Regions from separate parts of the Tessaracoccus lubricantis genome, predicted to be linked through region 3. Evidence: riboswitches for the same ligand, from Rfam matches in the RefSeq annotation. Region 3 holds a riboswitch; each other region holds the start of a gene.
What was found. Region 3 has a riboswitch for thiamine pyrophosphate ahead of thiM (hydroxyethylthiazole kinase). Riboswitches for the same ligand answer to the same signal wherever they lie in the genome.

Region 1: linked by a shared signal. The riboswitch ahead of ABEA30_RS02330 (thiamine ABC transporter substrate-binding protein) and the one ahead of thiM (hydroxyethylthiazole kinase) in region 3 are both predicted to bind thiamine pyrophosphate.
Region 2: linked by a shared signal. The riboswitch ahead of ABEA30_RS06120 (3-oxoacyl-ACP reductase) and the one ahead of thiM (hydroxyethylthiazole kinase) in region 3 are both predicted to bind thiamine pyrophosphate.
Region 4: linked by a shared signal. The riboswitch ahead of ABEA30_RS04735 (MFS transporter) and the one ahead of thiM (hydroxyethylthiazole kinase) in region 3 are both predicted to bind thiamine pyrophosphate.

What each region holds. Positions count from the first base shown of each region.
Region 1 covers NZ_BAABLV010000008.1:73,427-80,292, forward strand. Annotated here, with positions in the region: gene ABEA30_RS02310 (helix-turn-helix transcriptional regulator) at 1-68, opposite strand, end outside; gene ABEA30_RS02315 (TetR/AcrR family transcriptional regulator) at 155-754, opposite strand; gene ABEA30_RS02320 (ABC transporter ATP-binding protein) at 767-1,741, opposite strand; gene ABEA30_RS02325 (ABC transporter permease) at 1,735-3,384, opposite strand; gene ABEA30_RS02330 (thiamine ABC transporter substrate-binding protein) at 3,381-4,427, opposite strand; TPP riboswitch at 4,462-4,567, opposite strand; gene disA (DNA integrity scanning diadenylate cyclase DisA) at 4,592-5,638, opposite strand; gene ABEA30_RS02340 (ABC1 kinase family protein) at 5,662-6,866, opposite strand, start outside.
Region 2 covers NZ_BAABLV010000019.1:85,926-92,791, reverse strand. Annotated here, with positions in the region: gene ABEA30_RS06140 (non-ribosomal peptide synthetase) at 1-361, shown strand, start outside; gene ABEA30_RS06135 (iron ABC transporter substrate-binding protein) at 358-1,398, shown strand; gene ABEA30_RS06130 (ABC transporter permease) at 1,415-2,917, shown strand; gene ABEA30_RS06125 (ABC transporter ATP-binding protein) at 2,914-3,984, shown strand; TPP riboswitch at 4,026-4,121, shown strand; gene ABEA30_RS06120 (3-oxoacyl-ACP reductase) at 4,156-4,959, shown strand; gene ABEA30_RS06115 (aldo/keto reductase) at 4,972-5,958, opposite strand; gene ABEA30_RS06110 (CHRD domain-containing protein) at 6,208-6,681, shown strand; gene ABEA30_RS06105 (hypothetical protein) at 6,695-6,866, opposite strand, start outside.
Region 3 covers NZ_BAABLV010000013.1:78,219-85,084, reverse strand. Annotated here, with positions in the region: gene ABEA30_RS04290 (PRC-barrel domain-containing protein) at 1-328, shown strand, start outside; gene ABEA30_RS04285 (hypothetical protein) at 512-1,543, shown strand; gene ABEA30_RS04280 (TenA family protein) at 1,630-2,316, opposite strand; gene thiD (bifunctional hydroxymethylpyrimidine kinase/phosphomethylpyrimidine kinase) at 2,329-3,168, opposite strand; gene thiE (thiamine phosphate synthase) at 3,165-3,842, opposite strand; gene thiM (hydroxyethylthiazole kinase) at 3,842-4,642, opposite strand; TPP riboswitch at 4,633-4,728, opposite strand; gene ABEA30_RS04260 (glycine C-acetyltransferase) at 4,762-5,946, opposite strand; gene tdh (L-threonine 3-dehydrogenase) at 5,975-6,866, opposite strand, start outside.
Region 4 covers NZ_BAABLV010000016.1:35,710-42,575, reverse strand. Annotated here, with positions in the region: gene ABEA30_RS04755 (alcohol dehydrogenase catalytic domain-containing protein) at 1-1,066, shown strand, start outside; gene ABEA30_RS04750 (RNA-binding S4 domain-containing protein) at 1,158-1,523, opposite strand; gene ABEA30_RS04745 (SDR family NAD(P)-dependent oxidoreductase) at 1,605-2,294, shown strand; gene ABEA30_RS04740 (plasmid stabilization protein) at 2,296-2,652, opposite strand; TPP riboswitch at 2,717-2,826, shown strand; gene ABEA30_RS04735 (MFS transporter) at 2,817-4,157, shown strand; gene thiM (hydroxyethylthiazole kinase) at 4,154-4,927, shown strand; gene ABEA30_RS04725 (thiamine phosphate synthase) at 4,924-5,601, shown strand; gene ABEA30_RS04720 (oxygenase MpaB family protein) at 5,552-6,436, opposite strand; gene ABEA30_RS04715 (cupin domain-containing protein) at 6,494-6,866, shown strand, end outside.

The sequences.
Region 1 (6,866 bases), on a different contig from region 3:
TTCACGACCCCGGAGTGTGCTCTCGTCACCATGGCGACGAGACGGTCGACCAACTCCTGCGAAGACATCCCCCAACAACCTTCCGCCCTGTGGCTCAGTGTGGGGCCAGTCTAGTTCCGCAATTCACTGGGGCGGCGGGGCGGCCGAAAGGAATTTACACGCCCGGGCGGCCCGAAGCGGCGTCGACGAGCGCCTGTGTCGCGGCGACCACCGCCGGGATGAGCTTCTCGGGCGGGAAGCCGCGGTCCAGTTGGACGAAGGCGGCCTGGAGGATGCCCCGGGTGAGGGCCACGTTGAGGCGGGCCAGCTCGGGATCTGGCAGCAGTGCGCGCCAGGCACCGATGAGCGAGGCGCGCAGCACGTTGTGGGCCTGGTCGGCGATGGCGGAGGTGACGCGCGAGGCCCCCGGCTGTTGCGCCATCTGCATGAGCCAGCCGTGGCCGGTGTCGGCCGCCTCTTCCAGGTTGGCCCGCACCCAGGCGACCACCCGGTCCCCGGGGTGTTCGACGCCGGCCACCGCGTCGCCGACGGCCTTGGACCACGTCGGGAGGTGTCGGGCGACGACCATGCCGCGCAGGTCGTCGATGCTGTCGACGTAGCGGTAGATGCTGTTGCGGGCGATCCCGGCGTCCTGGGTGACCTTGCCCGCGGTCAGCGGCAGGCCGGCCCGCAGCAGGGCCTCGGCGGCGTCGAGGAGTTTGACCTCGATCTGCGCCCTGTGCTCAGCGACGGACGCAGCGGCGATCTTCGGCATGGCGACATTGTGTCACGCGGGCACCACGGCGCCACCCATCAGGGTGACTCTCACCGACGTGGCGTCGAGTTTCGACGGTGAGGCCACCGTCGCCGTCTGGCCGTCGGGCAACGCCACCTTGAGCTCGACGTCGTCGAGCGTGAGCGTCTGGTCGAGGATGGGAAGTTCCACGCCGGCGGGGTCGAGCTGCAGCGAGGCCGGCCCGATGCCGAGCACCTCGCCGGTGGCGAGCCGCCCGGTCCAGCCCAGCCGGTGCGCCTCGGCCTCGACGACGAACGCCCGGTAGCCGAGGAAGGCCGCCACCTGACGGTTGTGCGGCCGCTCGCGCAGCGCCTCGGGCGCGTCGACCTGCAGGAGCCGGCCCTCGTGGAGGACGGCCACGCGATCGGCGACGGTGTAGGCCTCCTGGTGGTCGTGCGTCACGTGGACGGCGGTGGTGCCCGTCTCTCGGAGGATGCGCGCCAGGTCGTCGGCGAGTCGGCGGCGCAGGCCGGTGTCCAGCGCGGAGAGCGGTTCGTCGAGCAGGATGGCCCGTGGTGACGGGGCCAGGGAGCGCGCGAGCGCGACGCGCTGCGCCTGTCCGCCGGACAGTTCGGTGGGCTTGCGGTCGCCGTAGCCGGCGAGGCCGACGAGCTCCAGCATCTCCGCGACCCGCGCCCGCTGCTGGTCCTTGGGCAGCTTGCCGAGGCCGTAGGCGATGTTGCGGGCCACGTCCATCGTCGGGAACAGTTGGCCGTCCTGGAAGACGAGCCCGAAGTTGCGCTTGTGCACCTTCACCGGCGCCAGGTCCTCGCCGTCCCACGCGATGGCGCCTGAGGTGAGCGGCTGGAGGCCGGCGACGGCGCGCAGCAGGGTGGACTTGCCCGAGCCTGACGCGCCGAGCAGCGCCACGACCGTGCCGGGCTCCACGTGCAGGCTGACGTCGTCGACGGCGACGGTGTCGCCGTAGCGGACGGTGACGCCCCGTACTTCCAGACCGGTTACCACGCGGCGACCTCCTTCGGCCGCAGGCGTTCGGCCGCGGCCATCGTGACTCCTGCCAATCCTGCCAGCACCACCGACGCGGCCAGCGCGACGCCGTAGTTCTCGGCGCCGGGCCGGCCGAAGAGCCGGAAGATCAGCACCGGCAGCGTGGGATTGTCCGGCCGGGCGAGGAAGCTGGTGGCACCGAACTCGCCCAGGGAGGTGGCGAACGCGAAGCCGACCGCCAAGCCGAGCGCGCGGCCCAGGTGGGGCAGCTCGATGCGGCGCACCACCTGCCAGGGGGTGGAGCCGAGGGTGGCGGCCGCCTCCAGTTGCCGGGGATCGATGGCGCGCAGGGTGGGCAGCAGGGTGCGCACCACCAGCGGCAGGGCGACTACGGCCTGCGCGATCGGGATCAGCGCGATGCTCGAGCGCAGGTCCAGCGGTGGCCGGTTGAGCGTGATGAGGTAGCCGAAGCCCACCGTGACGGCAGACACCCCCAGCGGCAGCAGGAACAGCGACTCCAGCGCGGCCAGGCCCGAGCGCGCGACCCGGCGCCGGGGGCGCCGGGAGGCCACCAGCGCGACGAACAGCCCGAGGGTGACGGCGATGGCGGTGGCGGCCAGCGCGGTCACCAGGGAGGTGCGCAGCGCCTCCCACACGCTGACGCCCGCCCCGCCCTCGGCCGCCAGCTGCAGGTAGTTCACCGTCGTGAAGTCGCCCCCGCGGTGCAGTGACCGCCACGCCAAGTCTGCCAACGGCAGCCCCAAGAGCACGACGGCGACCGCGAGCGTGACGGCCAGCGCGGCGCCGTCGCGGGCAAGCGAGAGGCCCTGCTCCTCGTCGGCCGCCGCCTGGAGCTTCAGCGCGCGGGTCATCCGGGCCTGCGCGCGGCCGCTCAACCACAGCGCGGCCGACACGATCACCAGCTGGGTGATGGACAGGGCCGCGGCCGACGGGAGGTCGAGCAGTTGGGTGGTGAGGAACCAGATCTCGGTCTCGATCGTGCGGTGGCGCGTCTGGCCGAGCACCATCACGATGCCGTAGGACGAGGCGCTGAACAGGAACACCAGCGAGGCCCCCGACACGATGGCCGGGCTCAGCGCCGGCAGCGTCACGGTGCGCAGGGTCCGCAGGGGCGAGGCGCCGAGCGTGCCCGCGGCCTGGGCCAGGCGGGGGTCGAGCCGCGACCACATCGTGCCGACCGTGCGCACCACCACCGAATAGTTGAAGAAGACCATGGCAGCCAGGATCGCGGTGGGGGTACCAGCCAGGTCGAGCCCGCCGAAGATGCCGTCGGGGCGCAGCAGCGAGCCGAACGCGACGCCGACGACCACCGTCGGCAGCACGAACGGGATGGTGATCACGGCGCGCAGGGGGTCGCGCCCCGGGAAGCTGCAGCGGTACAGGAGGTAGGCGCCCGGCAGCCCCAGCAGGAGGCAGGCCGCCGTCGAGACGGCGGCCGAGCCGAGCGTGAACCCGATGGCACCCCACGTGCGGCGCGAGCCGAAGACCGTGGTGAAGCCCTCGAGCGTCCAGGAGGTGCCGTCATGGAAGCCGCGCAGCACCAGCGCGGCCGCCGGCCACGCGAAGAACACGACGAGGAAGGCGGCCGGGACGAGCGCCGCCAGCGCCCATCCCAGCCGCCAGCCGAGGGTGGATCTCACCCCATGGCCTCGGTCCAGTCACGGATCCACTCTTCGCGGTTGGCGTCGATCTCGTCAGGCGCCACCTCGACGGGGGAGGGGGCCAGCGGGGCGAACTTCGCCCATTCCTCGGGCAGGGTGGTCTCGGTCAGGGCGGGGTACATGTACATCTCGGTGGGGAATACCTCCTGCACCTCGGGGCTGAGGAGGAAGTCGATGAAGGCGCGGGCACCCTCCTCGTTCTGGGCGCCCGCCAGGACGCCGGCGTACTCCACCTGGCGGAAGCAGGTCTCCAGCAGCGCCTCCGTGGTGGACTCGTCGCCGTCGACGGTGTAGGCGGGCGACGTGGCGTAGCTGAGCACCAGCGGCCGCGGGCCGGCACCGTCGGCCCCGGAGAAGTCGGTGTAGTACGCCTCGGTCCAACCGGAGGCGACCTTGACGCCGTTGGCCTTCAGCTGGGCCCAGTAGTCGAGCCAGCCGTCGCCCTTCTCGCCGATGGTGGCGAGCAGGAACGCGAGGCCAGGCGACGAGGACGCCGGGTTGGTCACCACGAGGAGGTCCGCGTACTCCGGCTTGACCAGGTCGTCCAGCGTGGTGGGTACCGCCACGCCCTGCTCGGCGAACCACTTCTTGTCGGCGTTGATGCACACGTCGCCGAAGTCGATGGGGGTGAGGCCCTCGGCGTCGTACTGCGCGGCGTCCTCGGGCAGCTCAGGGTCGTAGTCCACGAGCACGCCCTCCTTCGCCGCGCGGGACGCGTAGGTGTTGTCGATGCCGAAGACCACGTCGCCCAGCGGCGAGTCCTTCGTCAGGACGAGCTGGTTGACCAGCGTGCCCGCGTCACCCGGCTGCACGTAGGTCACCTCCAGGCCGGAGTCCGCGGCGAACTTGGCCTTGAGCTCGTCCGGCAGGCTGAAGGACTCGTGGGTCACCACGGTCAGCGTCGACGACGAGGTGGGCGTGGTGTCCTCGGCCGAGGACTCCGTGGCCGGGGTGGCGCCGCCACAGGCGGCGAGGGCCAGCACGGCGACGCCCGCCACGGCCGATTGCGCGATGAACTTCATGTCCGCTCCTTCATCAGGAGGGCTCGGCCAACGCCGAGGAGAATTCCCAACTCCCTACGCCGGTGCTAGCCGGATCAGGTTTGAGGGTCTGCGGCCTCCCGCACTCTCAGCGCCCCGGTGGCGCTCCCCTGTGTTCGGCGTCCACCATAGCGCAGCCGCTCCGCTCAGGAACCGCCGTTCGATTCGGTGACCCGCAGCAGCGCGTCGCGGATCAGGCGGGCGCGGCGGGGCCCGATGCCGTCGATCTCCATCAGCTGCGACACCGACGCCCCGAACATCTCCTGCAGCGAGTACCGGCCGACGAGCTTGGTGACCATGGGGGCGGGGAGCCGGCCGACCCGGGACAGGAGCCGCACACCGCGGGTACCGAGGCTCTGCTCGAGGTTGGCGGTGGAGCCGAAGCCGAGGCGCTCGGCGACCAAGCCGCTGCTGAACAGTTCCTCGGGCGTGAAGTTGTGCAGCGCGAGCAGGTCGAAGTCCGACGGGTCCGCCAGGTTGTGCGCGTAGTCCTCCGTCAGCAGGTCCGCCACGCCCTCGAAGCTGCTGGCCAGTTCGGCGTGCTGCAGCGACACCAACCGGCCCTCGACGCCCAGGATGTCGACGTGGAACTGCATCTCGGTGGACAGCCGCCGGGTGAGTTCGAGCCGGTGCGCGACGTGCGTGAGGTCGCGCAGCGTGACCTGGTCGGCGATCTCCAGCTGCGAGAACTGCTCGAGCTGGTCGGTGAGGCGCGTGACCACCCGCGAGAGCGTCGCGAGCGTCTGGTTGGCGCGGCTGATCACCTGGGGCACGGTCTCGACGGGGTGGCGTCGGCCGCCCAGGAACAGCGACACGGTGCTCATCGACGCCGACACCGTCACCACCGGCACGCCGGCCGACTGGGCGGTGCGGTCCGCCGAGCGGTGCCGCGTGCCCGTCTCCGCCGTCGGCAGGTCCCCCTCGGGCACGAGGTGCACGCCCGCCGCGACGATCCGGGTGAGGTCGTTGGACAGGATGATCGCGCCGTCGAGCTTGGCCAGTTCGCGCAGGTTCTGCTCGGTGCAGTCGACGCCCAGCTGGAACCCGCCGGAGCAGACCTGCTGCACCCGCGCGTTGTTGCCGAGCACGATCAGCGCGCCCGTGCGCCCGAGCAGGATGCGGTCGAGGCCGCCGCGCAGCTGGGTGCCCGGCGCGAGCAGCCGCAGGTAGCGGCGGATGGCTGACCTTGGCACCTGATCTCCTTGTCGTCGGGACGTCAGTCTACGGGGGCGTCGTCGTCGAGTTTGCGTCGGCGGTCGTTGCGCTTCACGCGGCGGCGCGACGGGCGGTCCTCCAGGAGGATCCCCAGCACCATGACGAGCCCGCCGACGGCGGCGACGATGAAGAAGATCGCGCCCAGCGCCGGGTACCCGAACAGGCCGGGGCCGACGTCGGCGACCATCAGCAGCGCCGCCGCGACGGTGATCGCGGCGAGGACCAGCGCCGTCGAGAGGCGGTTGGCCAGTTGGTGCAGCACCATGTGGAGGCGGTCCTCGTCGATCGCCTTGACCGTGAAGGCGAGCTCGCCCTCCGCCAGCGAGTCGAGGATGCGGTTGGCGCGGCGGGGGAGGCGCTCGATGAACTGCTTGCCCTCGAGCCCGCCCAGCAGCGCCTGCGCCGCGCTGGGGGTGAACCAGGCGCGCAGGATGGTGGGGATGTTGGCGCGGATGGCCTCGATCGGCGTGAAGTCCGGGTCGAGGTGCTGGGTGGTCTGGTCGAGGTTGAGCAGCGCCTTGCCCACCAGCGTCATCTCGGCCGGGGGCCGGAGGCCGTGTTCGCCGGAGAGTCGAGCCAACTCCATCAGCACGCTGCCCGCCTGCAGCTCCGAACCCATCGAGAGGGTGGCGGAGACCAGGTGGGTGACCGAGTCACGGAAGGCGGAGGCATCGTAGTCCTCCAGCGGGTGCCCCATGCTGGCCAGCACCGTTGCTGCGCCCTCGCCGTCGGCGTCACCGATGGCCACCAGCAGCTTCACGAGTGAGGTGCGCACGCGCGACGGGAGCCGCACGACCATGCCGACGTCGAGGATGGCGATCTGGTGCTCGGGCGTCAGGAACAGGTTGCCGGGATGCGGGTCGGCGTGCAGGATGCCGTCCACCAGCATCGCCCGCAGCATGAAGTGGAACAGCGAGCCGGCCAGGCCGGGGCCGTCGACGTCGAGCAGCTCGAGCTTGCCCAGGTCGGTGATCTTCCTGCCCGGCATGAACTCGAGCGTGAGCACGTCGTCGGTGGAGTAGTCGGCGATGGGGGAGGGCACCACGATGTCGCGCTCGTCCTCGGCGAGTTCGGCGAACAGGCGCAGGTTGGCGGCCTCCTTGCGGTAGTCGAGTTCGTCGGCCATCGAACGCCGGAACTGGGCCAGCATCCGCGCGGCCCCCAGCCGCGGGCCGACGGGGGTGTTGCGGTCGACGAAGTCCGCCA
Region 2 (6,866 bases), on a different contig from region 3:
GACCCTGGCGCTGGCGCTGCTGGGCACGCTGGGCTACTTCCCCGACAACACGGCCCGCAACCTGGTGATCGCCGGCGGCATCATCGCACTGGCGCTGCTGCGCAGCGTCCCCGTGCCCAGAGTGCTGGTGCCCGTCGTCACGGTGCTCGCCGCCGCGAGCCTGCACATCTACCTCGTCCAGTTCCACGTGCTCACGCTCGTGTCCCGGACGCTCACCGACCACGGGCTGGTGCGCACCGTCGCCGGCCTCGTGGTCGGCATCGTGGTCTGGCGGCTCACCGCCACCCCCATCGCCCGCCTGCAGGACCTCCTGGTCCCGCTGCGCCGCACATCCCCCACCTCCGAGAGGACCATCCCGTGACCCCGCATCTCAGCCGCCGTCTGCTGCTCACCGCGCTCGCCGTCGCACCGCTCGCCGCCGTTGCCGCGTGCGGACGTGACGACGGCGGCGAGGAGTTCGTCGCAGACCCCGAGGCGCTGCTCATCTACTCCTCGCAGCACGAGAACGTGACCAAGGCCTGGGCGGAGGCGTTCACCGCCGCCACCGGCGTGAAGACGCAGGTGCGCAAGGGCTCGGACTCGTCCATGGGCCACCAGATCGTGCAGGAGGGCGACCGCAGCCCCGCCGACGTGTTCCTCACCGAGAACTCCCCTGCGATGACGGTGGTGCAGCGCGCCGGGCTCCTCGCGCCCGTGGCCGCGGCCACCCTGGCGCAGGTCCCCGACGACATGTCGCCGTCGAGCAAGGACTGGCTGGCCATCGCCGCCCGCTCCACCGTGCTGTGCTGGAACCCGTCCAAGATCAGCGAGGCAGAACTGCCCGCGTCGATGATGGACCTGGCGGACCCGTCGTGGGACGGCCGCTGGGGCTGCGCGCCCGGCGGCGCCGACTTCCAGGCGATCGTCGCCGGCATGCTGGCCGACCGCGGCGAGGAGGAGACCGCCGCGTGGCTCGAGGGCCTGCAGCGCGGCGCCAACGCCTACCAGAACAACATCGCCACCATGAAGGCGGTCAACGCGGGCGAGGTCCCCGTCGGCGTCATGTACCACTACTACTGGTACCGCGACCAGGCCGGCACCAAGGAGGGTTCGGGCAACACGCAGCTGCACTACTTCGGCAACGAGGACCCCGGTGCGTTCGTCTCGCTCTCGGCGGGCGGCGTGCTGGCCAGCAGCGACAAGGCCGAGCAGGCGCAGCAGTTCCTGGCGTTCGTCACCTCGCCCGAGGGGCAGAAGGTCCTCGTCGACTCCAAGTCGATGGAGTACGCCGTCGGCGTGGGTGTGCCGTCGGACCCCGCGCTTCCCCCGCTGGACACCCTGGACAACCCGCCGGTGGACCCGTTCACCCTCAACTCCGACGAGGTCACCCGGCTGATGACCGATGCCGGCATCCTCTGACCGACCCTGGCTCCAGGTGGCCGCCGCGCTCGTCGCGGCGGTCGTCCTGCTCCCCATCGTCGTGACGGTCGCCAGCGGGTTCGGCGCCGGCTGGTCCGAGGCCGTCGCCTACCTGTTCCGGCCGCGCATCGGGATGCTGCTGACCAACACGGCGGTGCTGATGGCCATCACGCTGCCGGCGTCGCTGGTCCTCGGGACTGCCGCGGCGTGGCTCGTGGAGCGCACCGACCTCCCCGGCGCAGGCGTGTGGCGCGCGCTGATGCTCGCGCCGCTGGCCGTGCCCGCGTTCGTGGCCAGCTACGCCTGGATCTCGTGGCAGCCGTCCCTCGTCGGGCTGGGCGGCGCCGCGCTGGTCACGACGCTGGCCTACTTCCCGTTCGTGTTCCTGCCGGTCGCCGCACTGCTGCGGGCGCTCGACGAGGGCGAGGAGGAGGCGGCCCGGTCGTTGGGCCTGGGCCCGTTCGCGGCCTTCCGCCGCGCGGTCCTCCCGCGGCTGCGCCCGGCGCTGAGCGGGGGTGCGTTGCTGGTCGCGCTCCACCTCCTCGCGGAGTACGGGGTGCTGGCGATGATGCGCTACCAGACGTTCACCACCGCCATCCTGCAGCAGTACGCCGTCGGGTTCAGCGACGCCCAGGGCTCCCTGCTCGCCTCCGTGCTCCTCCTGCTGTGCCTGGGCCTCCTCACCCTCGAAGTGGTGGCGCGGGGCCGCCGTCGGGTCGCCCGGATCGGCTCGGGCAGCATGCGGCCGCCGTCGAGGGTGCCGCTCGGCCGGTGGACGTGGCCCGCGGTGGTGGGCCTCACGCTGTTGACGGCATTGTCGACGGCGGTGCCGGTCGTGCTGGTGGTGCGGTGGCTGATCACCGGCACCAGCCAGTCGGGCGCCGTGGCCGACGACCTACTGCGGGTCACCGGCTCGACGCTGGGCCTCGCCCTACTCGGCGGCCTCACCGCCGTCGTCCTGGCGCTGCCCGGAGCGCTGCTGTTGAGCCGAGGCGGTGGGTGGGTCGCGACGCTGCTGGAGCGGGCCACGTTCGTGGGCAGTGCGCTGCCCGGCGTGGTGGTGGCGCTGGCGCTGGTCGGGCTGGCCGTGACCTGGGCCCCGGGGCTCTACCAGACGGTGGCGCTGGTGGTGCTGGCGTATGCGGTGCTGTTCCTGCCGCGGGCCATGGTGTCGCTGCGTTCGGGGCTGGCCGCGGCGCCGCCCGAACTGTCCGAGGCCGCCCGGTCCCTCGGGCACGGCGGGGCAGGCGTGCTGCGCCGCGTGGTGCTGCCGCTGGCCGCGCCGTCGGTGCTGGCCGGGTTCGTGCTGGTGGCGCTGGCCATCTCCACCGAGCTCACCGCCACCCTGCTCCTCGCCCCCACCGGCACCGACACGCTGGCGCTGTCGTTCTGGGCGGCCAGCGACGAACTCGACTATGCGGCGGCTGCACCGTACGCCGCGGTGATGATCGTGCTGTCGGTGCCGCTGACGGTGGTGCTGCGGCGCCAGATCACCCACGACAGGAGGGCGACGAGATGAGCGAGGTGGAGGTGCGCGACCTCCGCGCCGGATACGGGACCAACGAGATCCTCCACGGCGTGAGCCTGAACGTCACCGAAGGCGCGACGACCGCCATCCTCGGCGACTCCGGCTCGGGCAAGACGACCCTGCTGCGCGCCATCGCCGGGTTCCTGCGCCCCACCGCGGGGGAGATCCGCGTCGCCGGCCGCACCGTCGCCGGCCCGCGCACCTGGGTGCCGCCGGAGCGGCGGGGCGTGGGCTACGTCCGGCAGGAGGGGGCACTGTTCCCCCACCTGAGCGTGGCGGGCAACATCTGCTTCGGCCTGCCCCGGTCCGGGTTGCGGGGTCGGGAGCACACGCACCGTGACCGGGTGGCCGAGCTCCTCGAACTGGTCGAGCTGCCGGCCGAGGTGGCCGGCCGCTACCCGGCGCAGCTCTCTGGCGGCCAGCAGCAGCGGGTGGCGCTGGCGCGGGCCTTGGCCCCGCGGCCGAGCGTGGTGTTGCTCGACGAGCCGTTCTCGTCGCTCGACACCGCGCTGCGGCATGCCACCCGGGAGGCGACCGCGCGGGCGCTGCGGGCGGCCGGGGCCACCGTCGTGCTCGTCACCCATGACCAGGGCGAGGCGCTGTCGTTCGCCGACGAGGTGGCGGTGCTGCGCGGGGGCCACGTGCTCCAGGTGGCGGCGCCCCGCATCATCTACGGCGAGCCGATCGACCCGCAGGTGGCTGCGTTCATGGGCGATGCCGTCATGGTGCGGGGCGAGGGCGTGGGTCCGGAAGTGCGTTCCGGCCTGGGCACCCTGACGGTGGTGGGCTTCGTGCCGCGCGGTGCCGTCGACGTGCTGCTGCGGCCCGAGCAGATCCGCCTGACGTCACCCGAGCAGGGTGCCGTGACCGGGGTGGTCACGACGGTGCGCTTCTTCGGGCACGACGCGGTGGTCGGCCTCGACGTCGCCGGGGACGCCCAGGGGTGGGCCGGCGGGCCGCTGTCGGTGCGGGCCAGGGTGCACGGCAACGAGACCCCGGTGCTGGGCGCACGCGTGGGCCTGCGCGTGGTCGGCCCGGTGCGCGTGTTCAAGCACTAGTCGCCGGGGGAGGGCTGCGGCGACGTCTGCTAGCCTCGGCTCAAAGTGACACGGGGTGCCGCCGTCGGCGGCTGAGATGAGACCCGTCGAACCTGATCCAGTTCGTACTGGCGAAGGGAATGTCCGTGCTGAGCCCATGGCTTCCTCCGCCGCATGCAGGAAGGCATGTCCATGGCCGCATCCACCAGCCCCGCCGTCCAGAAGCCGGCCGCGCCCGCGCTTGCAGACCAGGTCGTCGTCGTCACGGGCGGCGCACGTGGCCTGGGCCGCAGCATCGTGCAGGCGTTCCTCCGCGAGGGAGCGCGGGTGCTGATCAACTACCGCGCCAGCGCTGAGGCCGCCGAGCAGCTCGCCGCTGCCCACCCGGGCCAGGCTGTCGCCGTGCAGGCCGACGTGCGTGACCGCGCACAGGTCGACGCGCTCATGTCGCGGGCGAAGGAGGCGTTCGGGGCGCCGGTGTCCACCGTCGTCAACAACGCGCTGGTCGACTTCTCCTTCAACGGCGACGCGCGAGCCAAGGCCGGCGACATCGCCTACGAGGACCTGGGCAACCAGTTCTCCGGCGTGGTGGAGGGCGCGCTCAACGTGATCCAGGCGGCGCTGCCCTCCTTCGAGCGGGCAGGCTCAGGCCGGGTGATCAACATCGGCACCAACCTGTTCCAGCACCCCGTGGTGCCGTACCACGACTACACCGCCGCCAAGGCGGCGCTGTTGTCGTTGACGCGCACGTTCGCCGTCGACCTGGGCCCGCGCGGCATCAACGTCAACATGGTCAGCGGCGGGCTGCTGCGCACCACGGATGCCAGCGCCGCAACGCCGGATGCCGTGTTCGACGCGATCGCGGCCGGCACGCCGCTGGGCAGCGTGACCACCCCCGACGAGTTCGCCGACGCCATCATCTTCTTCGCCTCCCCCTGGGCCCGTGCCATCACGGGGCAGAACCTCGTGGTCGACGGGGGCCTGGTCAAGAACTGAGTGCCGCCACGGTCACCAGCGGCCGTGGACGTGCTCGCGGATGTACTCGTCGTAGAGCCGTTCGCACGCGGCGAGCTGCTCCTGCGTGAGAGGGGGCAGCGAGCCGGCGGCCGCGTTGGCCTTCGCCTGCTCCGGGCGGCTGGCGCCCGGGATGACGACGGAGACGCCCGGCTGGTCGATGATCCAGCGCAGCGCGAACTGCGCGGGGGTCACGCCGTCGGGGACGATCGACGCGAACTCGCGCGCCGCGGCGACCCCGACGTCGTAGGGCACGCCGCTGAACGTCTCGCCCTGGTCGAAGGATTCGCCGTGCCGGTTGTACGTGCGGTGGTCCTCGGGCGCGAAGGTGGTGGACTCGGTGAACCGCCCCGTCAGGAGCCCGCTGGCCAACGGCACGCGCGCGATGATGCCGACGCCCGCCTCGACGGCGGCCGGGAGCACCTCCTCGAGCGGCTTGCGGCGGAAGACGTTGAGGATGATCTGGATGCTCGCCACGCCGGGGCGGCGCAGCGCCGTCATGGCCTCGTCGACGGTCTCCACCGAAACGCCGTAGTGGCGGATGCGCCCCTCGTCGACCATCTCGTCGAGCACGTCGAAGACGCGGTCGTCCGAGTAGACCGGAGTGGGCGGGCAGTGGAGCTGGACCAGGTCGATGGTGTCGAGGCCCAGCAGCGTGCGGGAGCGGTCGTTCCAGGCGCGGAGGTTCTCGCGGGTGAACTGCTCCGGCACGTGCGGGTTGGCGCGGCGGCCGAGCTTCGTCGCCACCATGATGCCGTCGTCGGCCCGCTCCTTCAGGAACCGGCCGACGAGCTGCTCACTGTGGCCGTCGCCGTAGACGTCAGCCGTGTCGAAGAACGTCACGCCCTCGTCGGCTGCGGTGTGCAGGACGGCCATGGCGGCGTCGTCGCCGACAGCACCCCAGTCGCCGCCGAACTGCCAGCACCCTTGGCCGACGACACCGATGTCGCGGCCGGTCTTACCCAATGTGGACTTCTGCATGCCCCCACCTTGGCACAGCCTCGCGCGGGATGTGTGTCCGGGGTGGCGTGTGGGGTTGGCCGGCCCCTGAGCGTGGCGCGTGCTGGTCCCTGAGCATGGCGCGTGCTCTTTCCTCGCACGCGACACGCTCAGGGACCGGCGGCGGAGGCCGCACCCGCAAACCCTTGACCCCGGTTCTCGCCCCGACTTAGCGTGAAACCCGGGGCCAGGATCCGCCCGGCTCCGGCCACCCGAGTCTTGGAGGCCAAGATGAACCGCATCCGTCTGTTGACCCTGCTCGTCGCAGTGCTGAGCCTGGGGCTCTTCGCCGTGCCCGCCCACTCCGCCACCGTCTTCACCGCCCAACTCAACGGCGGCAACGAGGTCGCCAACGTCGACACCCAAGCCAGGGGTGCCGCGATCTTCCGGCTGTCGGCCGACGGCACGGAGCTGCACTACCGACTGATCGCGTCGAACATCGACGACGTGACCATGGCCCACATCCACCTCGCCCCCGTCGGCGAGAACGGCGCCCCCGTCGTGTGGCTCTACGAGCCCGACGCGGGTGACGGCACCCACAACGGTGTCCTCGCCACCGGCGTCATCACCGAGGCCGACTTCATCAACCAGCTGGCGGGGCACGACATGAGCCACCTGCTCGAACTCATCGAGTCGGGCGGCGCGTACGTCAACGTCCACACGGTCGACAACCCCGGCGGCGAGATCCGCGGCCAGCTGCACTGACGCGGCTCGCGGCTCACGCCGTCAGGCCCTCGACCAGCGCGAACCCCAGGTCACCGGGCGGTACCTCCCAGACGGAGGCCGTGCCGACGTCGACCAGGTAGAGCCGCTGGCCGAGGGCCCACGTGCGGCTCAGCGCCTTGACCGCACCGTCGTCGGCGACGACCGTGTGGGTGAAGACGGCGGCC
Region 3 (6,866 bases):
CTCGCCCGGCATGGGCAACGAGGACGACCTCCGCAGCCGCCGCGACGACCTCGAGGGCGACCCCGCCTACCGCAACGACCCCGCCTACGTCGAGGACCAGGCCGCGCTCGGCGGCGAGCAGTACGTCGACGACGAGCGCCTGCGCGACGAGCGCCTCCGCGACGTCGGCCCCGACGGCGAGTACGTCGACGACGAGGAATACGTCGACGACGACCCGGCCAGCTACCCGGATGCGGCCGAGGGCCCGCTGGGGGAGCGCACCCGCGGCGCCCGCCCCATCGACAACATCTTCGACGCACCCGACCGGGGCAACCCCCGCCCCAACTGATGTGATCGAGTGATCCCGGGGATCGGTCGGCCCGGCAACGGGCCGGCCGTTTCCCGTGGTGGGACAAAATGCGTCGGGGGCCGCAACCGAATCCAGACCTGCGACGTATTACCAGTGACTCCTCCGCGAGCGAGGATGGACACATCCACGGGGCATGGCCCCGGCAACAGTAAGGACGCAGCAATGTCGCTTCTCCGCCGAATCACCTTCGCGGCAGCCGCCGCGGGGCTGGCCATCGCAGGGCTGGTCACCCAGCCCTCCCAGGCAGCCGACACCACGGACGTCTACACGACTCCGGGTGGCCACATCCAGAACGGTCGCCTCTGGATCACCGACTGCGAGATGTACTCGTCGACCGTGGTGCGCTGCACCACCCAGATCTGGTCGACGCAGGTCGTCTACCGTGACGGCCGGTTCGTCAACGACACCGACTGGCACTTCAACAACCTCACCTACCTGCCGTCACCCCGCGCGAACTGGGCCGGCAACCCGCTTGCCACGACGGGCACCTTCCACAGTGCCGGGCACGACTGGCGCACCGAATGCGACACCCCCGCCACCGGCCGGGGCGCCTGCCGCTCGTACATCGAGACCAACTTCATCGCGAAGGAGGGCAACTCGTACGTACGCAAGACGGGCTTCGTGTTCAACAACCTCGTCCGCTTCTCCGGTGGCACCGTCGCCCCGGTGACCACGATCCCGGCGCACGTGCTCGACCAGAGCAAGCTCACCGTCGACGGCCTCGGCCCGCTGACGTTCGCGCCGTACACCAGCCAGGCGTACACCGACACCTACCGCAACTTCCTGCGGCTGGGTTACGTGGTGCCGTCCCCCACCGAGGATTGTGAGGCGTTCCGCAACGGGCCCGAGCTCGTGGATCGCGGCATCTCCGTGGTCGACCTGGCCGACGTCGCCGTGCGCGAGCCCGGCATCGAGACGGCCGAGGGTGCGGAGGTCGGCATGACCATCGCGCAGATCAAGGCCATCTACGGCTCCGACTTCATGCAGGTCCGCAAGCAGAACCACGGCGAGTGGCAGTACCTGGGGTCGGTCAAGGTCGGCGACCGCGAGTTGCAGTTCCGCGTCGAGGGCGAGCCCTACCCCGACGGTGGTGGCCCCCGCTACGCCCCGACCACGCCCATGAAGGACACCGATGCGGTGGTCGAGATCTCGGCGCAGGCCTACACCGAGGACGTGAGCTTCGGCGGCTGCTGAGCCCCTGAAGATATCCCTACGCCAAAGGGGGTCAGGTGTGGATAATCCACACCTGACCCCCTTCTGGCGTAGGGAAAAGTTGCGGGTCAGACGGTCCACGCCTCCTGCTGATACGACTTCGCCCAGAACTGTTCCTCGTAGTACGTGGCGTCGACGAACGCCGTCAGCATGGCCGCGCGGGTGGCGTCATCCGCAGCGGCGGCCGCCTCGTCGAGGAACACGATCGCCTGACGGGTGGCGTCCTGGAACGCCGGGTCGGCGTAGGCCGCAGCCCAGGCCCCGAACGGATGGTCCTTGACGGCGGAGGCGGTCTCGGCGAGGCGGGCGCCGACGTCGGCGTAGACCCAGTAGCAGGGCAGCACGGCGGCGACACCCACCGCGTACGGCTCGTAGGCCGTCATCGTCTGCAGCATGTTGACGTACGCGCGGGTGGTGGGGGAGGCGACGGCAGGCCTGGGCGCCCCGGCCAGCACCGGGTCTGCCATCAGCCCGGCGTGCATCTCCACCTCCGCCGCGACGGCGCCGCCGGCGCTGGTGGCCCAGAAGCCCGAGGCCTCGGGTGAGGGGGCGCGGGTGGCGAGCATGGCGAGGGCTCGGGTGTAGCCGCGCAGGTAGAAGTCGTCCTGCACGAGGTACTCGACGAATCGGTTGACGTCGAGGGTGCCGTCGGCGAGTTCGGTCAGCAGCGGCAGCGCATCGATGCGGCGGCGGATCTCGGCGGTGGCGTCCCACGCGCGCGCGCTGAACTCACCGGTCTTCCACGTGATGGTCATGTGTTCCTTCGGTCAGAGGGCGTCGACGAAATGATCGACGGGGCCATGGCCCAGGGTGGGGGTGCGCGACAGCGTCCAGCGGGAGCCGGAGTCGATGGCGCGCATCAGGTAGTCGCGGGCCTGCTCCACGGAGGGCAGCCGGACACCCGTCTGGGGGGAGTCTCCGTTGCGGGCGGCGAACGCCGCGATCGCCGACGACAGCGTGCAGCCCGTCCCGTGCGTGTGCCGCGACTCGATGCGCGGGCCGCTGAGGATGGCCACGCCCTCGGCGGTGGCGAAGGCGTCGGTGACCTGCGCGTCGGAGAGATGCCCGCCCTTGACCAGCGCGGCGCGGGCGCCGGCGGCGACCAGCGCGTTGGCCTGGGCGATCACCCCGGTGGCGTCGACGGCGGGGCCGGTGCCGAGCAGCACCGCGGCCTCCGGCACGTTGGGGGTGATGACGTCGGCCTGGCGCATCAGGCGCTCGCGCACCACGGAGATGGCGTCGTCGTGGAGGAGCTTGTCGCCCGAGGTAGCGACCATGACGGGGTCGAGGACCACCACGCCGAAGTCGGCCCGGCGCTCGTCGAGCAGGTCTGCCACCGCGCCGGCGACCTCGGCGTTGGAGAGCATGCCCAGCTTGGTGGCGGCGACGGGCAGGTCGTCGAGGACGGCCTCGACCTGCGCGCGGACGAAGGCGGGGTCCACGGGCCGGGCATCGCGCACGCCCTGCGTGTTCTGCACGGTGAGCCCCGCGAGCGCGGCCGCGCCGTAGACGCCGAGCGCGTGGAAGGTCTTCAGGTCGGCCTGGATGCCGGCGCCCCCCGACGGGTCCGAGCCTGCGATGCTGAGGGCGATCCTTGGCGTGGTCATCTGGTCCTCCAGAGGGACATGAGTTGCTTCGCGGCGGCCAACGGGTCTGGCGCCGACATGATGGCCGACACCACGCAGATGCCGTCGACGCCGGTGTCGATGACCCACCGGGCGTTGACGGGGTTGATGCCGCCGATGGCGACCGTCCTGGCGCGGCCCGCCGTCTCGCGCACGATCTGCTCGGCACCCTGAAGCTCGAGCGGCGCCTCGGTGTCGGTCTTGGTGGTGGTGTTCCAGATGGGCGACAGGCCGAGGACGTCGGCGGTCTGGTCGCGCAGCTCGGCGCGCAGTTGTTCGGTGTTGGAGATCGACAGGCCGATCATGAGGTCCTGGCCGAGCCGCCGTCGGGCCTCGTGGATGTCGCCGTCCGCCTGCCCCATGTGGAAGTGGAGCCCCAGGTCTTCAGCGATGTCGAGGCGGTCGTTGACGAACACGGCGGCGCGGTGGCCGGTGGCGTCGAACACCCGCTGTGTGGCGTCCACCACCGACTGCGTCAGCTTGAGGAAGTCCACCTCCGACATGTGCTTGTCGCGCACCTGCACGACGCCGGCTCCGCCCAGCACGGCCTGCTCGACGATGCGCGGGACGCGGTCTGGCCCTCCGGCCAGTTCGGTGTCGGTGACGACGTACAGCCGCCAGTCGACCTGCTTGGCGTGCTTCTTGTGGGCCTGCATCAGTCCTCCTCGACGGTGACGAGCTCCTCGACCTCGGCCGGCGTCAGCGTGTGCAGGGCATCGAGCCAGAGCGTGCGGAAGGTGGCGGGGGCGGTGGCGCCGCGTGCGGCGACGAGCCCGGCGGCGCCGAACAGTGCGTGGGCGGCGACCACGGCGTCGTGCCGGTCCGCCTCCGACTCCGCGACGGCGAGGCAGGCCGCGACGGTGGCGCCCAGCGCGCAACCGGTGCCGATCACCAGCGGCATCAGCTCGTGGCCGCCGGTCACGCGCGTGACGCGGCCGTCGGAGACGACGACATCCGTGGGGCCGGAGATGGCGACGACGGCGCCGGTGTCGGCGCACAGCTGGCGGGCGGTGTCGACGGCGGCGTCCACCTCGTCGGTGGCGTCGACGCCGCGACCCCCGGCGGAGGTGCCCGCGAGCCCGAGCACCTCGGACGCATTGGCGCGGATGGCGGCGGGGCGGTGGACGAGCAGGTCTCGGGCGAGCTGGGTGCGCACGGGCAGGCCGCCGACGGCGACGGGGTCGAGCACCCACGGCTTGCCGGCCGCAGCCGCGGCGGGTGCCGCGAGGCGCATGCCGGCGTGCTGCTCCGCCGAGCCGTTGCCCACGTTGATCAGCAGGGCCGACGCGATCCCGGCGAAGATCTCCGCCTCCTCGGGCAGGTCGATCATGGCCGGCGCGGCGCCGACGGCCAGCAGCACGTTGGCGGTGATCTCCGGCACGACGGTGTTGGTCATGCAGTGCACCAGCGGCGTGGTGGCGCGGACACCGGTGAGGGTCTCGGCAATACGGGTCATGGGTTGCTCCCTTCGCTAGCACGACCTAGATCAGGTGGTACGGGTGTGCTCTCAGCCCCGACGACGGGGCACCCCGGCTTCGCCGTCGACCCTACCAGTGTCCTCCGACGGACCCTGACTCAGGCCACCGCCGCCCGAGCCTCGACGAACGCCGTCACCGCGGCGTCGAGGTCCTCGCGCGTGAGCGCCGCCGACAGCTGCGTCCTGATGCGCGCCTTGCCGCGCGGCACCACCGGGAACGAGAACGCCCGCACGTAGACGCCGCGGGCGAGGATCTCGTCGGCCATCCGGGCGGCCAGCGCGGCGTCGCCGATCATCACGGGCACGATGGGGTGGTCCGACTCCGGCACCTCGAAGCCCTCCTCCACGATGCGACGGCGGAAGTGGGCGGTGTTGTCGCGCAGCCGGTCCAGCAGCTCGGGCCGCGACTCGATGAGGTCGAGCACCGCGATGGCCGAGGCCGTGATGGCGGGCGCCAGGGAGTTGCTGAACAGGTACGGCCGCGACTTCTGCCGCAGCAGTTCGACGATGGGCTGGCGCGCGCACGTGAACCCACCGGACGCGCCGCCCAGGGCCTTGCCGAGCGTGCCGGTGAGGATGTCGACGCGGTCGGTGACGCCGAACAGTTCGGGGGTGCCGGCCCCGGTGGGGCCGACGAAGCCGACGGCGTGCGAGTCGTCGACCATGACCAGCGCGCCGTACTCGTCGGCGAGCGTGCAGATGTCGTCGAGGGGCGCCACGTAGCCGTCCATGGAGAACACGCCGTCGGTGGCGATCACGCGGTGCCGGGCGCCCTTGGCGGCCTCGAGTTGCGCGCGCAGGTCGTCGAGGTCGCGGTTGCGGTAACGCAGGCGCTGCGACTTCGTCAGGCGCACGCCGTCGATGATCGACGCGTGGTTGAGCTCGTCGGAGATGATCGCGTCGTCGGGCCCGAAGATGGTCTCGAACAGGCCGGTGTTCGCGTCGAAGCACGACGAGTAGAGGATGGTGTCGAACCCGTCGGCGCCCTTGCGGAGGAAGCCGGTGAGCTTGGCCTCGAGGTCCTGGTGCTGCGTCTGGGTGCCGCAGATGAAGCGCACCGAGGCCAGGCCGAATCCCCAGCGGTCGAGGGCGTCCTTGGCGGCGGCGATGAGCTCGGGGGAGTCGGCGAGGCCGAGGTAGTTGTTGGCGCACAGGTTGATCACGTCGCCGTCGAGGGTGCCGACGTGCGCGGCCTGCGCCGTCGTGAGCGGGGCCTCGTTCTTGTAGAGCCCCTCGTCGCGGAGCTCTTGCAGCTGGCTGCGGATGTCGTCGAGGAAGGTCATGGCTGCTCCTGTGGTTGGGGGGTGGGCGTCAGAAGTGGTCCCAGGTCAGGATCACCTTGCCGGACTTGCCGTCGGAGGCGACTGCGAACGCCTCGGCGAAAGACTCCGCCGGGAAGCGGTGCGTGATCACGCCGGAGATGTCCAACCCCGACCTGATCAGGGCGTTCATGGCGTACCAGGTCTCGAAGATCTCGCGCCCGGTCACGCCTTGGATGGTGAGCATGTTGAAGATGATGGTGGCGAAGTCGACGGTGAGCTCCTTCGTCGGCGACCCCAGCAGCGCGATGCGCCCACCGTGCGTCATGTTGTCGATCATCGAGCGCAGCGCCACGCCCGAGCCCGACATCTCCAGCCCGATGTCGAAGCCCTCCACCATGCCGAAGCGCTCGTAGACGTCCTCGAGTCGTTCGCGGCCGGTGTTGACGGTCGACGAGATGCCCAGCGAGCGCGCCAGCTCGAGGCGCTCGTCGGACAGGTCCGTGATGACGACGTTGCGGGCGCCCTGGAACCTGGCCACCAGCGCCGCCATGATGCCGATCGGCCCTGCGCCGGTGACCAGCACGTCCTCCGCGAGGGCGGGGAACTGCAGCGCGGCGTGGACGGCGTTGCCGAACGGGTCGAAGATCGCCGCGACGTCGGGGTCCATCCCGGCGGGATGCACCCACACGTTGCGGGCGGGCATGACGAAGTACTCACAGAACACGCCGTCGACGTGGTAGCCGATGCCCTTGAAGTTGCGGCACAGGTGCCGCTTGCCGGCCAGGCAGGCGCGGCAGCGGCCGCACACGTAGTGCCCCTCGCCGGAGACGAACTGCCCCACCTCCAGGTTGGTGACCGACGAGCCGAGCGCCACGATGTCGCCGCAGAACTCGTGCCCGATGATGCGCGGCGCCTGCACGTTCTTCTCGGCCCAGCCGTCC
Region 4 (6,866 bases), on a different contig from region 3:
CTACGCCTGGGCCGAGCGCAACCACCTCAAGGACGGCGGCCGCCTGCTGGTGGTGGCCGACGGTGAACCCACCGGGCTGGACGCGCTCACGTGGGCGCACGCGCCGGCGGAGACCGTGCGGGTCACCGCAGCCGAGGTCGCCTCGCTCGAGGGCCAGTTCTTCGACGACATCATCTACTACGGCGCCGACCCCGAGGTCATCGAGGCCACCGCGCCCCTGCTCGGCACCCGCGCCACGTACTGCCTCGTGCTCGGCGGCGCGACGATCGGCCGCAAGGTGGCCCTCGACATCGGCCGCGTGCACTACGACTTCATCCGCTTCGTCGGCACCACCGGCGACGACCCGGCCGACGGCTACGCCTGGGTGCCGGCCAACGGCGAGCTGCGCGACGGCGACAACGTCGCGATCGTCGGCGCCGCCGGCCCCATGGGCATGATGCACACCATCCGCGCCGTCACCTCCGGCATCGACGGGATCCGCGTCACCGGCACCGACCTCAGCGACGAGCGGCTCACCCACCTCGCCCGCACCGTCGACCCCATCGCGGCCGAGCGCAGCGTGCCCATCACCTACGTCAACACCGGCGAGGAGCAGTTGCAGCCCGGCTTCACGCACGTCTCGTGCATGGTGCCGGTGCCGGCGCTGGTCAGCCAGGCCGTCGACCTCGCCGGGGAGGGCGCGATCCTCAACGCGTTCGCCGGCATCCCCGCCGGCACGCTGGGCGAGTTCGACCTGCAGGGCATCGTCGAGCGCCGCATCTTCATGCTGGGCACCTCGGGCTCCGACGTCTCGGACATGCGCACGGTCCTGCGCAAGATCGAGGAAGGCATCATCGACACGCACATCAGCCTGGACGCCGTCACCGGCATGGCCGGGTTCCAGGATGCGATCGACTCTGTGATGAACCGCACCAGCGGCGGCAAGATCATGGTCTTCCCGATGCTGCACGACCTGGGGCTGACGCGGCTGGTGGACATGCCCGAGAAGCTGCCGCACGTGGCGGCCAAGCTGAACAACGGCGTGTGGACGAAGGAGGCCGAGCAGGCGCTGCTGGCCGGCGAGTGACGGGCCCTTCGACCAGCCGCAGGCGGCTGGCTCAGGGAACGCGGGGCGCTTCGAACAGTCGCAGGCGGCTGGCTCAGGGAACGCAGCCCCGTCAGTGGCCGCGGAGCCGCTCGATCGCCCGGCGGTCACGCTTCGTCGGGCGGCCGGCGCCGCGGTCCCGCACCGCCACCTTCCCCGCCATCTCGGGGATGGGTGGCGGCCGCTCGGGCGTGCGGTCGATGTAGGCCGCCTGCGCCAGCGGCGCACCCACCCGCTTGGCGAGCGTGGCGTCAACCACCTCGAGGATCTTCTCCTCCTGGTCCTTGCGCACCCGGATCACCTGCCCGGCCACCACGTGCTGCGACGCCTTGGGCAGCAGGTCATTGACCCTGACGTGGCCACCGCGCACCGCCGTCGTGGCGAGCGAGCGTGTCTTGTACACGCGCACCGCCCACAGCCAGGCGTCCAGTCGGGTCATGCGCAGAATCCTAACGCGCACCACAACGGGTGTCGGCGGCGCCGAGTACCGTAAGCCGCGTCACCTGACGAAAGGATCCCCATGTCCAAGAAGGCCATCGTCACCGGCCACAGCAAGGGCCTCGGCGCCGCGATCGCCGCGCAGTTGGAGGCCGACGGCTGGGTCGTGCTGGGCGTCTCGCGCTCGGCGGGTGAACGGGTGGACCTCGGGCAGCCGTCGGCGCTCACCGAATGGATCAGCTCGGGCGCGTTGGCGGCCTTCCTGGCGGACGCCTCAGACGTCATCCTCGTCAACAACGCCGGGGCGGTCTCGCCCATCGGCTTCGTCGGCACGCTCGACCCCGCCCAGATCGAACAGTGCGTCACCATCAACGTCACGGCGCCCCTCATCCTCACCGACGCCGTCGTGCGGCTGCGCCGTGAGGGCACCCCGCTGCGCGTCGTCCACGTGAGCAGCGGCGCCGCCCGCGCCGCGCACAGCACGTGGAGCACCTACTGCGCCTCCAAGGCCGCCGTCGACATGCACGCCTTGACGTTGGCCGAGGAGGGCCTCGACGGCGTGCGCGTCGCCTCGATCGCGCCCGGGGTGGTGGATACCGACATGCAGGAACACATCCGCGCGACGGATTTCCCGGCGCGTGACCGGTTCCGGGCGATGAAGGACAAGGGCCGCCTGAGCACGCCGGAGGACGCCGCGGCCAAGATCCTGGCGCTGGTCAACCGCGCAGACTTCGGCCAGAAGGTGCTGGCAGACGTCCGCGACGCCGGCTGAGCTACTTGGCGTCGACGGCCTTCTGCAGCTCGGCCTTGTTCATCTTCGAGCGGCCCTCGATGTTCTTGCGCTTGGCCTCCTCGTAGAGCTGGTCCCGGGTGCGGCCGCCCGGGCCCTTGTGTGAGCGCAGGCCACCGCGTCGGCCCGACGAGATGTCCTCCCTGGACAGCTTGCTCGACTCCTTGGCCTCGCCTGCCCTGGCGCGTTCCTTGTTGACGGTGCGGGCGGCGATCTCCTCGGCCGTGTCCTCACTCTCGCCACGCTTCTCGAGGCCTTCCTTGATGTGCTCGTACTGGCGCTCGCGCTTGTCACTCCATGCCCTGGGCGTCATGTCGACCTCCTGCTCGGGTCCCTCCACGCTACGACGGAGTCTCACTCCCGGCTACCTCCTTTGGCACCGTCGCTTCGTGGGCTAAGGTGCTGGCCATCCACACGGGTGCCCTCGGCAGGGGGCTGAGATGGGGCTGATGCCGCCCGGACCGTCCGAACCTGTCCGGGTCATGCCGGCGAAGGAAGTTAGTGATGACGCACACCATTGCCACCCCCCTCACCCACCCGGCCGCGGCGCTGCCGCCCGAGGGCCGCGCAGCCCTCCGCGGCGGCGTCCTCGGCAACTACGTCGACCAGCTCCACATCTTCCTGCCGCTCGTGGCGCTGGTGCCGGCGCTCCCCGTGCTGGCAGGTCCACACGCCGCGGCCACCACCGGCGCCATCGTGGTCATGGCCATGCTGCTGGGCCGCCCCATCGGCGGCATGGTGTTCGGCCAGATCGCCGACCGCCTGGGCCGCACCACCACCACGAAGGTGGCCATCGCCGGCACCGCCGCCTGCACCCTGGGCATCGCCGCGGTGCCCACGCACGAGGTGATCGGCGGCGCGGCCATCCTGATCGTGATCGCGCTGCGCTTCCTCGGCGGCGTGTTCATCGCCGGCGAGTACTCCGCTGCCATCCCCCTGGCGATGGAGTGGTCCAGGCCGCGGCGCCGGGGGCTCTACTCAGGCCTGATCATGTCGATGGCGCCATGGGCGCAGGCCACCATCGCCTTCACCACCGGCGTCCTGCTGGTGGCACTGGGCCCCGACGCCTACGCCGCATGGGGCTGGCGCGCGTCGTTCGCCGCCGGCGGCCTCGCCTCCGTCGCGATGCTGATGTACTACGGCGTCCACGTCACCGACGCCCCCGTGTTCCACCGCAACCGCTCCACGCGGCGCAGGCTCGGCCTCGTCGAGGTGCTCAGCGGCACCCACGCCCGCTCGTTCTGGCAGATGTTCGGCCTCATGAGCGGCCTGTGGTTCCTCACCAACACCACCGTCATCATGCTCACCCCCCGGTTGGGCACCGACGTGGGCCTGGACGCCACCAGCGTCAGCGTCGTGATGGGCTGCGCCGCCGTCGGGCAGGCCATCGTGATGGGCGTCACCGGGCACCTGTCGACGCTGCTCGGGCGTCGCCGGTTCTTCATCATCTGGGGCGTGGTGGCCGCGGTGTCGGCGCCGCTGCTGTGGCTGGCCATCATGAGCGGCCCCGCCGTGTGGCTGGTCGCGGCGTGCGCCGTCGCGCTCCAGGTGCTGACGGTCACCGCGTACGGCCCGATCGGCGCCTACCTGTCGGAGCGCTTCCCCACCGCCGTGCGCGCCACCGGCTACGGCACCGCCTACAGCCTGTCGATCGTCATCCCTGCGCTGTACCCGTTCTACCTGCCCACCCTCGAGGGCTGGCTCGGCCGCGACACCGCCGTGCTCGCCCTCATGGTGCTGGGCGGCACGCTGGTGGCGGTGTGCGGCGCGCTCGGCCCGGCGCTGCGGCCGGCGGACATCGACGACGACCTCGAGGCCGTGTCCTCGCGTCAGGGGCGGCCATGATCGCCGACGTGATCGCGGCGGTGCGCGAGCGGGCGCCGCTGGTGCACTGCCTGAGCGCGGCGGTGTCGCTCAACTTCGTCGCCGACGCGGTCCTGGCCGCCGGCGCACGGCCGATGATGACCGAGACGCTCGAGGAGGCCCCCGTCATGGTTCAGGCCGCCGACGCGCTGCTCGTCAACCTCGGCACGCTCTCCACAGATGGCGCAGCGGGCATCCCGGCGACGGCGGCGCGGGCTCGCGAGCTGGGCACGCCCTGGGTGTTGGACCCCACGGCGGTGGGGCTCGCCCCCGTCCGCACCCCACTGGCCCGCCACCTCCTGACGCACCGGCCCGCCGTGATCCGCGGCAACGCCTCGGAGATCCTCAACCTCGCCGGGGCCGGGACGGGCGGGCGCGGCGCCGACACCGTCCACGTCCCGGAACAGGCCGCCCACTCGGCCCACCTGCTGGCCCTGGCCACGCACGCGGTCGTCGCGGTCTCCGGGGCCCGCGACCTCATCACCGACGGTGAGCGCAGCGTCGCGGTGACGGCCGGGCACCCGCTGCTCACGCGGGTCACCGGCACCGGCTGCACGCTGGGCGCGCTCACCGCGGCCTGCGCCGCCGTCGCGGACCCGTTCGAGGCGGCGCACGCGGCGACGGCGTGGCTGTGCGTCGCCGCAGAGGACGCGGCTGGCGCGGCAGCCGGGCCCGGCTCGTTCAAGGTGGCGCTGCTGGACGCGCTGGCCGCCGTCGACCCCCACGCCGTCGAGGAGAGGGCCCTGGCATGATCGACCTGCGCTGTTACGTGGTCACCACCGGCCACGGGCCGGACGTGGTGGCCAAGGTGGCCGCGGCGGCAGGCGCCGGGGCCGGCGTCGTCCAGGTGCGCGAGAAGTTCCTGCCGGCGCGCGAGCTGCTGCGCCTGACGCTGGAGGTGGGCCGCGCGGTGCACCGGGCCAACCCGGCGTCGAGGGTGGTGGTCAACGACCGGGCGGACGTCGCGTTCGCCGCGATGCAGGAGTCGCCGTGGGTGCACGGCGTGCACCTGGGGCAGGACGACCTGCCGCCCGCCGCGGCGCGTGCGCTGCTGGGGCCGGACGCCGTCATCGGCCTGACCACCGGGACGCTGGCAATGGTGCGGGCCGCGGACGAGCTGGCCGGAGTCGTCGACTACCTCGGTTCGGGCCCCTTCCGCCGCACCCCCACGAAGGACTCCGGCCGCCAGCCGGTGGGCCTCGAGGGATACCCGCCGATGGTGGCCGCCACCCGGCTGCCCATCGTCGCGATCGGCGACGTGCAGCCGGCGGACGCCGAGGCACTGGCGGGCACCGGGGTGGCAGGAGTCGCCGTGGTGCGGGCGGTGATGGGCGCCGAAGACCCGGCGGCCGTCGTCGGGGAGATCCTCCGGGGCTTCACGCGCGGGGCGGCGCGCCCAGGCGGTCGCGGCGACTCTCGGGCGTGAGCGCCCAGCGCACGATCGCCGTCGAGAACCGCCCCAGCGGGCGGCCCACCAGCACGTCGAACCAGCGGCCCGACGGCAGCTTCAGCTCGCGGCGGGCCCATGCGGGCAGCGTCGCGATGGCGCCGGCGGCCAGCATCCAGTAGCCCGGCCGCGCGGGCCAGGGCACGGGCGGGGTCCTGAGCAGGAAGTCGACGGTGTCGAGCGCGGCTGCGGACGCGCGCAGCTCGGGCCGGAACCCCTCGATGGCGGCCAGCAGCTCCGCCTCCGTGCGGGGCAGGTCCACGGCGCCGAGCATCTCGCCGACGGGGGCGGCCTGCGCCACGTACTCGTCGGTCTCCTCCGGCGTGAGGCGGCGGTCGCCGTAGTGCTGGAAGGCCGCCAGGAAGCTCTGCGTCTCGGCGATGTGCACCCATGCCAGGAGGTGGGGGTCGGAGGCGCGGTAGGGCGTGCCGTCATCGGTCTTGCCGCGCACGCGTTCGTGCACGGCCCGGATGCGGTCGATGAGCGCCTCCGCGGACGGGATGGGTCCGTAGGTGGTCATGGCAATGAACTCGGAGGTGCGTTGCAGGCGGCCCCACGGATCCGACCGGTACCCGGAGTGCCCGGCCACGCCGGCCATCGCCGCCGGATGCAGCGCCTGCACAAGGAGGGCGCGGATGCCGCCGACGTACATCGCCGCGTCGCCGTTGACGTGCCAGATGACGTCGTCGGGGGTGTGCCAGCGCTGGCCCTCGGCGCCCCAGATCAGCTTGGCCTTCGCGTCGGCGTCCTCGCCCGCCACGCGCGAGCGCAGGGTGCGGCCCAGCAACGAGCGCAAGCGGGCGAGCGGCTTCATGCTTCCCAGACTACGTGGGCGGCCCGGACGGCTAGTCTGACGTGGGTAGGAGGAAACATGAAGATCACCGACAACGGGCCCAAGCCCAACACGTTCGACATCGAGACCGCCACCCGCGAGAACACCAACTACCGCACCGTCGCCTGGTCCGGGAAGTACTTCCAGGTCACGCTCATGTCCATCCCGGTGGGCGAGTCCATCGGGCTGGAGATGCACCCCGAGACGGACCAGTTCCTCCGCATCGACGCCGGCAAGGGCAAGTGCGTCATGGGGCCCAGCAAGGACAACCTCGACTACGAGCAGGAGGTCGAGGACGGCTGGTCCATCCAGGTGCCGTGCGGCACGTGGCACGACGTGATCAACACCGGCGAGGAGCCCCTTCAGCTGTACGTCGTCTACGCCCCCACGCACCACTCGAAGGGCAAGGTGC